DNA from 2 places in the Ornithinimicrobium carbonis genome. Region 2 is predicted to be linked to the other one. Evidence: predicted binding sites of a transcription regulator. Region 2 holds the regulator's gene; the other holds the start of a gene.
What was found. The regulator Rex, encoded in region 2, represses fermentation and respiration genes when NADH is low (regulators of the CRP and FNR family bind a similar motif). The targets are predictions, from matches to a motif close to CTTGTGAANNNNTTCACAAG.
Positions count from the first base shown of each region.

Region 1 (6,234 bases), 1.3 Mb from region 2:
GTGAGCAGGTCGCCGGTGACGTCGACGGCGACCGATCGTGCGCGCAGGCGCGGGGGAGGCGGGGGCACGAGGGATCACTGTAGGTGGTGGGAGGATGGGGGCCATGAGCCCCTCCCGCGCCAGCCTGGAGAAGAAGCCCCGCGAGGTCGCCGAGATGTTCGACGACGTGGCCCGTCGCTACGACCTGACCAACACGGTGCTGTCCGGCGGGATGGACCACCTGTGGCGGCGGGCCGTCGCCAGGGCGGTCGACGCCTCGCCCGGCGAGCGCGTCCTGGACATCGCCGCGGGGACCGGCACCTCCAGCGAGCCCTACGCGGACCGGGGCGTGCAGGTCGTGCCGGCGGACTTCTCCCTCGGCATGCTGCGGGAGGGCTACCGGCGTCGTCCGGACCTGCCGTTCACCGCCGCGGACGCGATGTCCCTGCCCTTCGCCGACGACTCCTTCGACGTGGTGACGATGAGCTTCGGGCTGCGCAACGTCGCCGACGTCGACCTGGCGCTCCGCGAGTTCCTGCGGGTGGCCCGGCCCGGCGCGCGGCTGGTGGTCTGCGAGTTCTCCACCCCGGTCGTGCCCCTCTTCTCCACCGTCTACAGCAACTACCTCATGCGGGCCCTGCCGCGGGTGGCCCGGCGGGTCAGCTCCAACCCCGACTCCTACGTCTACCTGGCCGAGTCGATCCAGGCGTGGCCTGCCCAGCGTGAGCTGGCCGCGCGCATCCGGGACGCCGGCTGGGGCCAGGTGCGCTGGCGCAACCTCACCGGCGGCGTGGTGGCCGTCCACCACGCCGTCGCCGGCGGGGACTGAGACCGCACATCCCACCACCGCCGAGGAGGCACGACATGGACGTCGAGCTCGCCGAGGTCAGGGACTTCCTGGCCCAGCACCCGCCCTTCGACGCGCTGCCGCCGGAGGTGCTGGACCGGCTGCCGGCGCGGTGCACCCTGCGGTACGCCCGCCGGGGCAGCGTGATCCTGCACGCCGGGGGGCGGGGGGACCGGCTGTGGGTGGTCCGCAGCGGTGCGGTGGACATCACCGACGAGGGACGGCTGGTGGACCGGCTCGGGGCGGGGGGCTGCTTCGGCATGTCGGCGCTGGTGGAGCACGGACCGATCCGCTACGACGCCACCGCCCGGGAGGACAGCCTGCTCATCACCCTCCCGCAGGCGGACTTCGACGAGCTGGCGCAGGAGCACCCGGCCGTGGCCGTGCACTTCGCGGCCACCCACCACGGCAGGATCCGGACCGCGCTGAGCCAGCTGCAGCAGCCCCGCACGGGGTCGGCGGTCTTCCGGACGGCGGTCAGGGACCTGGTCCGCGGGGAACCGGTGGCCACCGGTCCCCAGGTCTCCGTCGCCGAGGCCGCCCGCCGGATGACCGAGGCGGGCGTCTCCTCGATCCTGGTCATGGAGGGTGACCGCCTCGTCGGCATCCTCACCGACCGGGACCTGCGCCGCCGCGTGGTGGCCGCCGGGACGCCCACGGACCGGCCCGTCCGCGAGGTGATGACCCTGAACCCGGTGACGATCAGCAGCGACGCGCTCGCGCTGGAGGTCATGCTCGAGATGACCGGGCGCAACATCCACCACCTGCCGGTGGTGGACGCCGAGGAGCGGGTGGTGGGCCTGGTCACCACGACCGACCTGGTCCGGCTGGAGCGCTCCAACCCGGTCTACCTGGTCACCGACCTGGCCAAGGCGCCGGACGTCGGCGCGGTCGTGGGGCTGGCCGCCCGCATCCCGCGGATCGTGGAGCAGCTGGTCAGCGAGGACGCGACGGCGGCCGACGTCGGCCGGGTCGCCACCGCGCTGACCGACGCCGTCACGGTGCGCGTGCTGGAGCTGGCGCAGGCCGAGCTGGGTCCGGCCCCGGCGCCCTGGGCCTGGGTGGCCCTGGGGTCCGCCGCCCGGGAGGAGCTGACCCTTCGCGGCGACCAGGACCACGCGATGGTCCTGGGGGAGGAGGCGGACCCGCAGGACCCGTGGTGGGCGGCGGTGGCCGACCGGGTGACCGACGCGCTGGAGGCCTGCGGGCTGGAGCGCTGCGACGGCGACGTCATGGCCACCAACCCGCGGTGGCGCAAGCGCGTTCCGGAGTGGCGGGCCCAGTTCGCCCGCTGGGCGCACGAGCCGCAGCCCGAGGCGGTGCTGTGGGCGGCCATCTTCTACGACATGCGTCCGGTGCACGGCGACGCGGACCTGGTCGCCGGCCTGCGCGAGCAGGTCGTGCGGATGGGCTCACGGTCGGACCTGCTGCTGGCGCACCTGGCAGGGCAGGCCGCGCGGATGCGTCCGCCGATCGGATTCTTCCGCGGGTTCGTGCTCGAGGACGCCGGGGAGCACCGCGACACGCTGGACATCAAGCGCGGCATCTCCGCGATCGTCCAGCTGGCGCGGATCCACTCGCTCCGGGCCGGCGCCACGGCGCTGCCGACCGGGGCACGGCTGGCGGCGGCCCGTGCCCGCGGAGTGCTGGCCGCCGAGTCGGCGGTCGACCTGGCCGACGCGCACGAGCTGATGTCCTACCTCCGCCTGCAGCACCAGGTCGCGCAGGTGCGCGACGGCCGCCGGCCGGACAACCACCTCGACCCCGAGCTCCTGAGCAGCCTGGACCGGCGCCACCTGCGCGACGCCTTCCAGATCGTGCGGCAGGCGCAGCACGGGCTGAGCACCCGGCTGCCGCAGGTGACCTGAGGTGGGGTGGTGGGACGACTGGCGCGGACGGCTCGGTGTCGGTGGCGGTGGGAACGGGCGGCGCCGGGGGCCCCTGCGGGAGGGTCTCGACCCCGTCCTCACCCAGGCGTGGGAGCGGTTGTCGGCGGCTGCTCCCTACCCGCCCGACACGCCGCTGGACGACGTCGAGCTCCTGGCCCTCGACCTGGAGACGACCGGGCTGCAGCCCGCGAAGCACGAGCTGCTCTCCTTCGGCCTCGTCCCCGTCCGCAAGGGCGAGGTGCGGCTGGCGGGGGCGCTCCACCTGCCGGTGCGGCCGCGGGGTGACGTGGGGGACTCCGCCACCGTCCACGGCCTGACCGACGACCGGCTGGCGCGCGAGCCGACGGTGGCTGAGGTGCTGCCTCAGGTCCTGCGGGCCCTCGTCACCGAGGACGGCCGCCGGCGGGTCCTGCTGGCGCACTTCGCCCTGGTGGAGACCTCCTTCCTGGAGGACGTCGGGGTGGACGTCCTGGGCACGTGGCTCGACCTGCAGGTGGTCGACACCCTGGAGGTGGAACGTCGGCTGCTCGGGGCGCAGCACAGCGAGATGCGGCCCGGTGCGGTGCGCCTGCACACCTGCCGCACCCGGCACCACCTGCCGCGCTACCAGGCGCACTCCGCCGTCGTCGACGCCGTCGCCTGCGGTGAGCTCTTCCTGGCCCAGTCCGCCACGCTCGTCCACCGGCGCCGGCGCCCCCTCCTCCTGGACGACGTGCTCGAGCGCTGACGGTGCCGTTGCCGTTGCCTTGCCGTCGCCGTTGCGGTTCCCGTTGCCGGTGATCGTGACGGTGCCCGGTGGTCGCGTTTCGGCATACCGGCGTCCGCTAATTCCAGGCAGGCATCCCTCGCCCGGAGCGCGGAGGGGCGACACCTAGACTGACCAGGTTCGTGAAGGTCGGCACAAGCGAGGCGCAGACACGGTGAGTGGACAGGTCGAGACGGCTGACGTGATCGTCGTCGGGGCGGGCCCGGGAGGGGCCTCGACCGCGGCGTACCTGGCTGCGCACGGGCTGGACGTGCTGCTCCTGGAGAAGGCGTCCTTCCCCCGCGACAAGATCTGCGGGGACGGCCTGACCCCCCGGGCGGTGCGCGAGCTCATCAGCCTCGGCGTGTCCATCCGCGAGGAGGACGGCTGGCACCGGACCAAGGGGCTGCGGATGCTCGGCGGCGGCGTCCGGATGGAGCTGGACTGGCCCGGCAACGCGACCTTCCCGCCCTACGGCCTCGTCCGCACCCGGATGGACCTGGACGAGATCCTCGCCCGGCACGCGCAGTCCCGCGGCGCCCGGCTCCTGGAGCGGATGAACGTCTCCGAGCCGGTGCTCGACCACCGCGGCCACATCTGCGGGGTGCGGGCCAAGGTCATGGGGGAGGACGGGCGGCCCACGGGCCAGACCCGGGAGTTCCGCGCCCAGCTGGTGGTGGCCGCCGACGGCAACTCCAGCCGGCTGTCGCTGACGATGGACCGGCCCCGGCGTGACGACCGTCCCATGGGGGTCGCCGTGCGGACGTACTACCGGACGCCGCGCCACGACGACGAGTACATCGAGTCCTGGCTCGAGCTGTGGGCCAAGGGCGAGGACGGCCAGCAGGACGTGCTCATGCCGGGCTACGGATGGATCTTCCCGGTCGGTGACGGCACCGCGAACGTGGGCCTGGGCATCCTGGACACCGCCAAGGACTTCGGCACCTTCGACTACAAGGACGTCATGCGTCGCTGGGTGGCGACCATGCCGGCGGAGTGGGAGTTCGGCGAGGAGACCCAGCTCGGGCCGATCCGCGGTGCCGCCCTGCCGATGTGCTTCAACCGCCAGCCGCTGTACGACCGGGGGCTCCTGCTCGTGGGCGACGCCGGCGGCATGGTCAACCCGTTCAACGGCGAGGGCATCGCCGAGGCGATGGAGGCGGGGCGGCACACGGCCGAGGTCGTCGCCTCCGCGCTGGCGCGCGCCACGCCCGGGGAGCGGGAGGCGGTGCTGCAGTCCTACCCCGGGGTGATGAAGGAGTCCCTCGGGGGCTACTACATGCTCGGCAAGCAGTTCGCCACGCTCATCGGCAACCCGGAGATCATGCGGCTGGCCGTGCGCTACGGGCTGCCGCGGCGCGCGCTGATGCGCCTGCTGCTCAAGATCATGGCCAACCTGCCGCAGGAGCGCGGCGGAGGTCTCGACGACCGGATCATCAACGCGCTGAGCCGGGCCACCCCTGCCGCATGAACGCCCCGACCATGACTAGGCTAGGCGCGAGCCCGCCCCGTCCCTGGGCGGGCCCGACGCCGCGCTCGTCCCGAAAGGAGTCCTGGCTCTGATGGACTACCACCCCTATCTGCCGGTTCTCTTCTTCCTCTTCTTCGGCCTGCTGTTCGCCTTCGGGTCCGTCTTCGGCGGTGGGCTGCTGGGGCGCTCGACGTACAACCGGGCCAAGGCGGAGGCCTACGAGTGCGGCATCCAGCCCACCCCCCAGGCCCACGAGGGGGGCCGGGTGCCGATCAAGTTCTACCTGACCGCCATGCTCTTCATCGTCTTCGACGTCGAGGTCCTCTTCCTCTACCCCTTCGCGGTCGCCTTCGACCAGGTCGGGCTCTTCTCCGTGCTGGCGATGCTGCTCTTCCTCGTGGTCGTCTCCGTCCCGTTCGTCTACGAGTGGAGCAGGGGGGGTCTGGAGTGGGACTGAGCAGGGACAGCGACAGGGACAGGGACGTCAGCGGGTGCGACGAGGTGCCGGTGACCGGGGCGAGCGCCCCGACCGGCGGAAGGATGAGTGAGACAGATGGGTCTTGAGGACAAGATTCCCGGCGGCATCCTGCTCTCGACCGTCGAGGGGCTCGCCGGGCAGCTGCGGCAGCAGTCGGTGTGGCCGGCGACGTTCGGGCTGGCCTGCTGCGCCATCGAGATGATGGCCGTCGGCACCCCCGACTACGACATCGCCCGCTTCGGGATGGAGCGCTTCGCCGCGACCCCCCGTCAGGCCGACCTGATGATCGTGGCCGGGCGGGTGTCCCAGAAGATGGCTCCCGTCGTGCGCCAGGTCTACGACCAGATGCCCAACCCCAAGTGGGTCATCTCCATGGGCGTGTGCGCCAGCTCCGGCGGCATGTTCAACAACTACGCGATCGTCCAGGGCGTGGACCACATCGTCCCGGTGGACATCTACCTGCCGGGCTGTCCGCCCCGCCCCGAGATGCTGCTCAACGCGATCCTGGAGCTGCAGCGCCAGATCAGGGAGTTCAAGTTCGGCGTGCACCGCGAGCAGGCGGCGCGGGCGGCCGAGGCCGCCGCGCTGGCCGCGGTGCCCCGGCAGGAGATGAAGGGGCTGCTGGCATGAGCGAGGAGAAGACCCCGCCCGCGGAGGGGAGCACCCGCGACGAGGCCCACCAGCCGCGCCAGGACGAGGACCAGCTGGCGGACACCACGCACGCCCAGGAGGGGGCGGCCGGGGCGGTGCCGACGAGGGTCGGGACGCCGGGCGAACCGGTGCCGGTGGCCTCCCGCCGGGGCATGTTCGGCGGGTCCCTGGGCA
Region 1 is NZ_OZ348993.1:1,827,194-1,833,427, forward strand. Features, by position in the region: gene ACWHYA_RS08185 (isochorismate synthase) at 1-68, opposite strand, end outside; gene ACWHYA_RS08190 (demethylmenaquinone methyltransferase) at 104-808, shown strand; gene ACWHYA_RS08195 (DUF294 nucleotidyltransferase-like domain-containing protein) at 844-2,694, shown strand; gene ACWHYA_RS08200 (exonuclease domain-containing protein) at 2,696-3,442, shown strand; gene ACWHYA_RS08205 (geranylgeranyl reductase family protein) at 3,636-4,931, shown strand; gene ACWHYA_RS08210 (NADH-quinone oxidoreductase subunit A) at 5,023-5,388, shown strand; gene ACWHYA_RS08215 (NuoB/complex I 20 kDa subunit family protein) at 5,485-6,039, shown strand; gene ACWHYA_RS08220 (NADH-quinone oxidoreductase subunit C) at 6,036-6,234, shown strand, end outside.
Region 1: a site for Rex is predicted at 3,601-3,620, ahead of ACWHYA_RS08205 (geranylgeranyl reductase family protein). Genes of this name have one in related genera too.

Region 2 (6,234 bases):
GCGACGGGCACCACGGTCGCGCTGCTCGGGGCGGGCGTCATGGGCAGCACGCTGATCGCGGCGCTCGTGCGCTCCGGGCACGACCCGCAGGACCTGGTCGTGGCCGACCGGTGGGCCGAGCGCGCCGCCCAGGTGGCCGCGGACCACGGGACCCGGACCGCAGCGGCCGACGAGGCGGTCGGTCAGGCCGAGGTCGTGGTCCTCGCGGTCAAGCCCCAGGACATGGCGGCCCTGGTCGAGCAGGTCCACGACGAGGTGCGCCCCGGCACGCTGGTGGTCTCCATCGCGGCCGGGATCACCACCGAGTTCCTCGAGCACCACCTGCCCGCGGGCACCTCGGTGGTCCGGGCCATGCCGAACACCCCGGCCCTCGTGGACCAGGGCATGACCGGGATGAGCCCGGGGAGGCACTGCACGACGGCCCAGCTCGACCAGGCCCGCGTCCTGCTGGAGAGCGTCGGCCGGGTCATCGTGCTCGACGAGTCCCACCAGGACGCCGTCACCGCCATCAGCGGCAGCGGACCCGCCTACATCTTCTACGTCGTCGAGGCCATGATCGAGGCGGGCGTCCTGCTGGGCCTGCCCCGGGACACCACGACCGAGCTCGTCGTCCAGACCCTCTACGGTGCGGCGACCATGATCCGCGAGACCGGGACCCACCCGACCGTGCTGCGCGAGCAGGTCTCCAGCCCCGGCGGGACCAGCGTCGCGGCGCTGCGCGCCCTGGAGGACCACAAGGTGCGGGCGGCCTTCCTCACAGCGATGGAGGCCGCCGCGCGGCGTTCCCACGAGCTGTCCCCACCCCCGTCCTGACCGGCTGGGGCGCGGCCTCCGGACACCGCGCGGCCGGCCGGAGTTCACCGGGCACCCCGGCGCCGCGTTCCGCGCGTGTGACAGAGTAGGGCCATGAACGACATCCACGTGCGCGTCCTCGACAAGGACGAATGGGCCGCCTACCGCGACGTCCGTCTGCGAGCGCTGCGTGAGTCACCCGAGGCCTTCGTGGCCTCCGCCGAGGAGGAGGAGGCGTTCGAGGACCAGTACTGGATGGATCGGATGGAGCGCTCCCGCCGCATCCTCGCCGTCGACGGCGACGAGGTCATCGGCGTGGTGAGCGTGGGCACCGGCCACCGCACCAACATCCCCGGTGCGGGCGAGCTGTTCGGCCTGTGGGTGGAGGCTCCCCGACGGGGCTCCGGCGTGGCCCGCAGGCTCATGGAGAAGGCGGCCACCGTCGGCCGGCAGGTCGGTCTGCGCCAGCTGGTCTACTGGGTGGGCACCGACAACGGCCGGGCCGTGGCCTTCGCCTCCAGCTTCGGCTTCCGTCCCACCGACGACCGCCGGCCCATGCGCATCCGCGGCGTCGACGACGAGGACGCGGAGTCCGAGGAGATGATGATGGTCTACCCCCTGAGCGACACCGGCGGGGTGCCCACCTCGCTGTGACCCGGGGGCCCGCGGCGCCCCTGCCGCGGTGGTCTACCGTGGCCCCATGACCGGGTCGTGGGTGATGTGGGACGAGCGCTACACCGCCTACGACTTCGGCCCGGGGCACCCGATGCACCCCTCCCGTCTCGACCTGACCCACCGGCTCTCCTCCGCCCTGGGCCTGCTGGACCACCCCGACGTGGAGGTCCGTCCGGTCCGTGAGGCGACGGCGGCCGAGCTCCTCAGCGTCCACACGCCCGAGCTCGTCGAGGCGGTGCGCGCCGCCTCGGCCGACCCGGGGTCGGCGACCGGCCGGCACGGCGTGGGCACCGAGGACACCCCTGCCTTTTGGGGCATGCACGAGGCCTCGAGCCTGGCCGTGGGGGGCACGGTCGAGGCCTGCGAGGCCGTCTGGGACGGCCGGGCCGGGCGCGCGGTGAACATCGCCGGGGGCCTGCACCACGCCATGCCGGAGGCCTCGAGCGGATTCTGCGTCTACAACGACATCGCCGTCGGCATCCACCGGCTGCTGGACCTGGGCGCGCGCCGGGTCCTCTACCTCGACCTCGACGTGCACCACGGCGACGGCGTCGAGCGCTGCTTCTGGAACGACGACCGGGTCATGACCCTGTCCGTCCACGAGACCGGCCGGGCCCTGTTCCCGGGCACCGGCTTCCCCGGGGACACCGGCGGGGCGAAGGCCCAGGACACCGCGGTCAACGTGGCCCTGCCGCCCGGCACGGGCGACGAGGGGTGGTTGCGCGCCTACCGGGCGGTGGTCCCGCCGGTGGTGGCCGCCTTCGGACCGGACGTCGTCGTGAGCCAGCACGGTTGCGACGCGCACTTCTCCGACCCTCTGGCCCACCTGACCGTGACCGTGGACGCGATGGCGGTGGCCGCGGGGTGGGTCCGCGAGCTGGCCGAGGAGGCCGCGGGGGGCCGGTGGGTGGCCCTGGGCGGGGGCGGGTACGAGCTCGTCGACGTGGTGCCGCGGGCGTGGACGCACCTGGTGGGGGTGGTGACCGGGCGACCGGTGGACCCCTCGACACCGGTCCCCGAGTCCTGGCGCCAGCACGTGCTCGAGGTCTACGGCCGCGAGGCACCGGCCCTCATGGGCGACCGAGGGGGGCGCCCCATCCGCTACGGTGAGTGGTCCGACGGCTACGACCCCGAGGATCCCGTCGACTCGGCGATCATGGCGACCCGCCGGGCCGTCTTCCCCGGCTGGGGCCTGGACCCCTACTTCGACTGAGCTCGCGCATCACACGCGTGTCATCCGTCCCGTCCCGCGTGTCGCGCTGGACACCGTGGGCCCCGGACTTCCCCTGCACCCACATCTGCCCCTAGGGTGTCTTCGACAGCACACGTGGAGGCGGGCCGGAGGGGAAGCCGCGACCGTTCCCCACGTCTATACCGAAGAGACAGGGATACGTCCTATGGCTGAAGAGCGTCAGCTCGCCGAGATGACGTTCATGACCGTGGCCGAGGTGGCCGCAGTGATGCGCGTGTCGAAGATGACGGTGTACCGACTGGTGCACTCCGGCGAACTCCCCGCCGTGCGGGTGGGACGGTCCTTCCGGGTCCCCGAGAAGGCGGTGCACGACTACCTGCGGGAGTCCTACCACGGCACCGCCTGAGTCCCCGTCGCCGCGAGGGCCGGGCGGAGCGTGCAGACCCTGGGGCCGGACCTCCGTTTTGGGGGTGGCGTCGACGCCGCGATAGGCTGGGGCGGTTCGTCGTGCGGGTGAGCGTGGCAGGAATGCCGCCGGCCGGTGCCGGTGCCGCGTCCCTGACCGGTCGCCCCGCGCGACGCCGAGGCACGACCTGACCATCGAGACGAAGGACGGCCCATGGGCTCTGTGATCAAGAAGCGCCGCAAGCGGATGGCGAAGAAGAAGCACCGCAAGCTGCTGCGCAAGACGCGTCACCAGCGTCGCAACAAGAAGTGATCCCTGGTCACGACCCCCGCGGTCGTGACCTCGGGACCGACGACGGCGCCGCCCCCGGGTGGCGCCGTCGTGCTGTGCCGAGAGGAGCAGGTATGCCGTGGGGGCGCACCCGGGTCCCGCGTGTGGAGGTGGTCTCCCGCGAGGGCTGCCACCTCTGCGAGGAGATGGTCGCGCTGGTGCGGCGGGTGGCCGGGGCGGACGTCCCCGTCCAGGTGCGCGACCTGGACGCCGACGACGTCCCGGCTGAGCTGCGGGAGCGGTGGTCCACCCTCGTGCCGGTCCTGCTGGTGGACGGCGCCGAGGTGGCCCGGTGGCGGGTCGACGAGCGCACCCTCCGGTCGGCCCTCCGGGTGCCGGGGCGGGTCCCGTCGGTCCGCGTTTTGGTCCAGCGGTGGCGACGACCCTAGAGTGAGGGGGTCCTCGTCGAGCGCCGGCGTGGGTCTGATATAAGGCCCCGGCTCGACGTCAGCTGATCCGAGAGGAGCCGGTCCGCCCATGATGGCCGAGTCCACCCGACGTGGGGTTCCGGAGGCCACCGTCGGGCGACTGCCCGGTTACCTGCGGGCGCTCACCGCCCTCGCCGAGGAGGGACGGGTCTCGGCCTCCAGCGAGGAGCTCGCCGGTCGCAGCGGGGTGCGGTCGGCGCAGGTGCGCAAGGACCTCTCCAGCCTCGGCTCCTACGGCGTGCGTGGCGTGGGCTACGACGTGACCCGCCTCTCCGACCAGATCGCGGCCGAGCTCGGCCTGAGCCGCACCCGGCCCGTCGTCATCGTGGGGATGGGCAACCTCGGCCGGGCGCTGGCGTCCTACGGTGGACTGACCACGCGGGGCTTCCACGTGGCGGCGCTCGTGGACACCGACCCCGCCGTGCTCGGGCTCCGGGTCGACGGACTCGTCGTCACCACCATGGCCGACCTGGACGAGGACTCGACCCGGGCCGGTGTCGGGGTGATCGCCACCCCCGCGGCCGCCGCCCAGGGCGTGGCCGACGAGCTGGTCGGGCGAGGGGTGCGCTCGATCCTCAACTTCGCCCCGGTGGTCCTGCGGGTGCCCGCCACGGTCCACGTGCGCGCGGTGGACCTGGCCACCGAGCTGGCGATCCTGGCCTTCCACGAGCACCAGCAGGCGCTGGCCCACGCGGACGGCGAGGCGGCAGGATGAGCGTCCTCGTCGTCGGCCTCTCGCACCGCACGGCGCCCATGGAGCTGCTCGAGCGGGCGGCGGTGGGGGTCGACGGGGCCCGTGACCTCGCCGCGCGGGTGAGCTCCGGCGAGCACGTGGAGGAGACCCTCGTGCTCGCCACCTGCAACCGGCTCGAGGTCGTCGTCGAGGCCGGGACCTTCCACGGGGCGCTCACCGAGGTCGGTGAGCGCCTGTGCGACCTGACCGGGATCCCCCGGGAGGAGCTCAACCCCCATCTCTACGTCCACTACGACGAACGCGCGGTCAGCCATCTCTTCGCGGTCGCCTGCGGCCTGGACTCGATGGCGGTCGGGGAGAGCCAGATCCTGGGCCAGCTGCGGGAGGCGCTGGCCCTGGCCCAGCAGGACGGACGGCTGGGCCCGGTCCTCAACCCGCTCGTGCAGCAGGCGCTGCGGGTCGGCAAGCGCGCCCACACCGAGACCGCCATCGACGAGGTGTCGCGCTCCCTGGTCGGCGTCGGGCTGGACCTGGCCGGGTCGGTCCTGCCCGACCTGACCGCGGCCCGCGCCGTCGTCGTCGGTGCCGGAGCCATGTCCGGTCTCGCCGTGGCCACCCTGGCCCGCGCGGGGGTGCGCGACCTGACCGTGGTCAACCGCACGGCCGAGCGGGCCGCGCGCCTGGCCGACGAGCACGGGGCGGGGACCGGTGACTGGGTCGACGTCGTCGGCCTGGCCGCCGGCGCCGACCTCGTGGTGACCTGCACGGGAGCGGTCGGCCACGTGCTCGAGGGCGCCACCCTCGGTCCGGCCCGGGAACGGGCCGGCCGGGGCTCGGCCCCCACGGTGGTGCTGGACCTGGCCCTGCCGCGGGACGTCGACCCGGCCGTCGCCGCGCTGCCGGGTCTGCACCTGTGGGGTCTGGCCGACCTCCAGGAGGCCATGGTCGCCGAGACCGCCGAGACCGCCGAGACCGTCGGGAGCGCCGGCAGCGCCACGACCGCCGGGAGCGTCGAGACCGCCGGCAGCGCCGCGACCGCCGCGTCGCCGTCCCGGGCGGGGAGCGTCGCTCGGAACGACGATCCGGCCGGTCCGCCGCCCGGAGGCCCCCGCCGCGGCGCCGACGGCCAGGACGTCGTGGAGGAGGTGCGCGACCTGGTCACCGCCGAGGTGGCGGCCTACCTGACCGAACGACGGGCCGCCCGGCTCGGCCCGACCCTGGCGGCCCTGCGCGCCCGGGCCGCCAGGGTCGTGGACCAGGAGATGGTGCGCCTGGACCAGCGGGTCCCCCACCTGGCCGACCACGAGCGGGTCGAGGTCCGGCGCACCGTGGAACGGGTCGTCGACAAGCTTCTGCACACGCCGTCGGTGCGGGTCAAGCAGCTGCAGCACGACGGCGAGCCGGCCGACTACGGCCAGGCGCTGCGCGAGCTGTTCGACCTCGACCCGGCCGAGCCGGCCGCGGTGCGCACCGCTCCTCCGGAGGTGGCCAGCGCTCCGCTGGGCATGCTCGCGACCGCCGTCCGTCCGGCCGCGGGGCCGGTCGCGGAGGGAGGCGCCGGCGCATGACCTCCCCCGGACCGGGCACCGACGCCCCGACCCGCCCGCTGCGCCTGGGCACCCGGGCCAGCGCCCTGGCCACGAGCCAGTCGGGCTGGGTGGCCGACCGGGTGCGGGCCGCGGGTGCGCCCGTCGAGCTGGTGCACGTGCGCACCGAG
Region 2 is NZ_OZ348993.1:571,966-578,199, reverse strand. Features, by position in the region: gene proC (pyrroline-5-carboxylate reductase) at 1-813, shown strand, start outside; gene ACWHYA_RS02705 (GNAT family N-acetyltransferase) at 907-1,446, shown strand; gene ACWHYA_RS02700 (acetoin utilization protein AcuC) at 1,493-2,680, shown strand; gene ACWHYA_RS02695 (helix-turn-helix domain-containing protein) at 2,865-3,065, shown strand; gene ACWHYA_RS02690 (30S ribosomal protein bS22) at 3,279-3,377, shown strand; gene ACWHYA_RS02685 (glutaredoxin family protein) at 3,470-3,784, shown strand; gene ACWHYA_RS02680 (redox-sensing transcriptional repressor Rex) at 3,876-4,538, shown strand; gene hemA (glutamyl-tRNA reductase) at 4,535-6,085, shown strand; gene hemC (hydroxymethylbilane synthase) at 6,082-6,234, shown strand, end outside.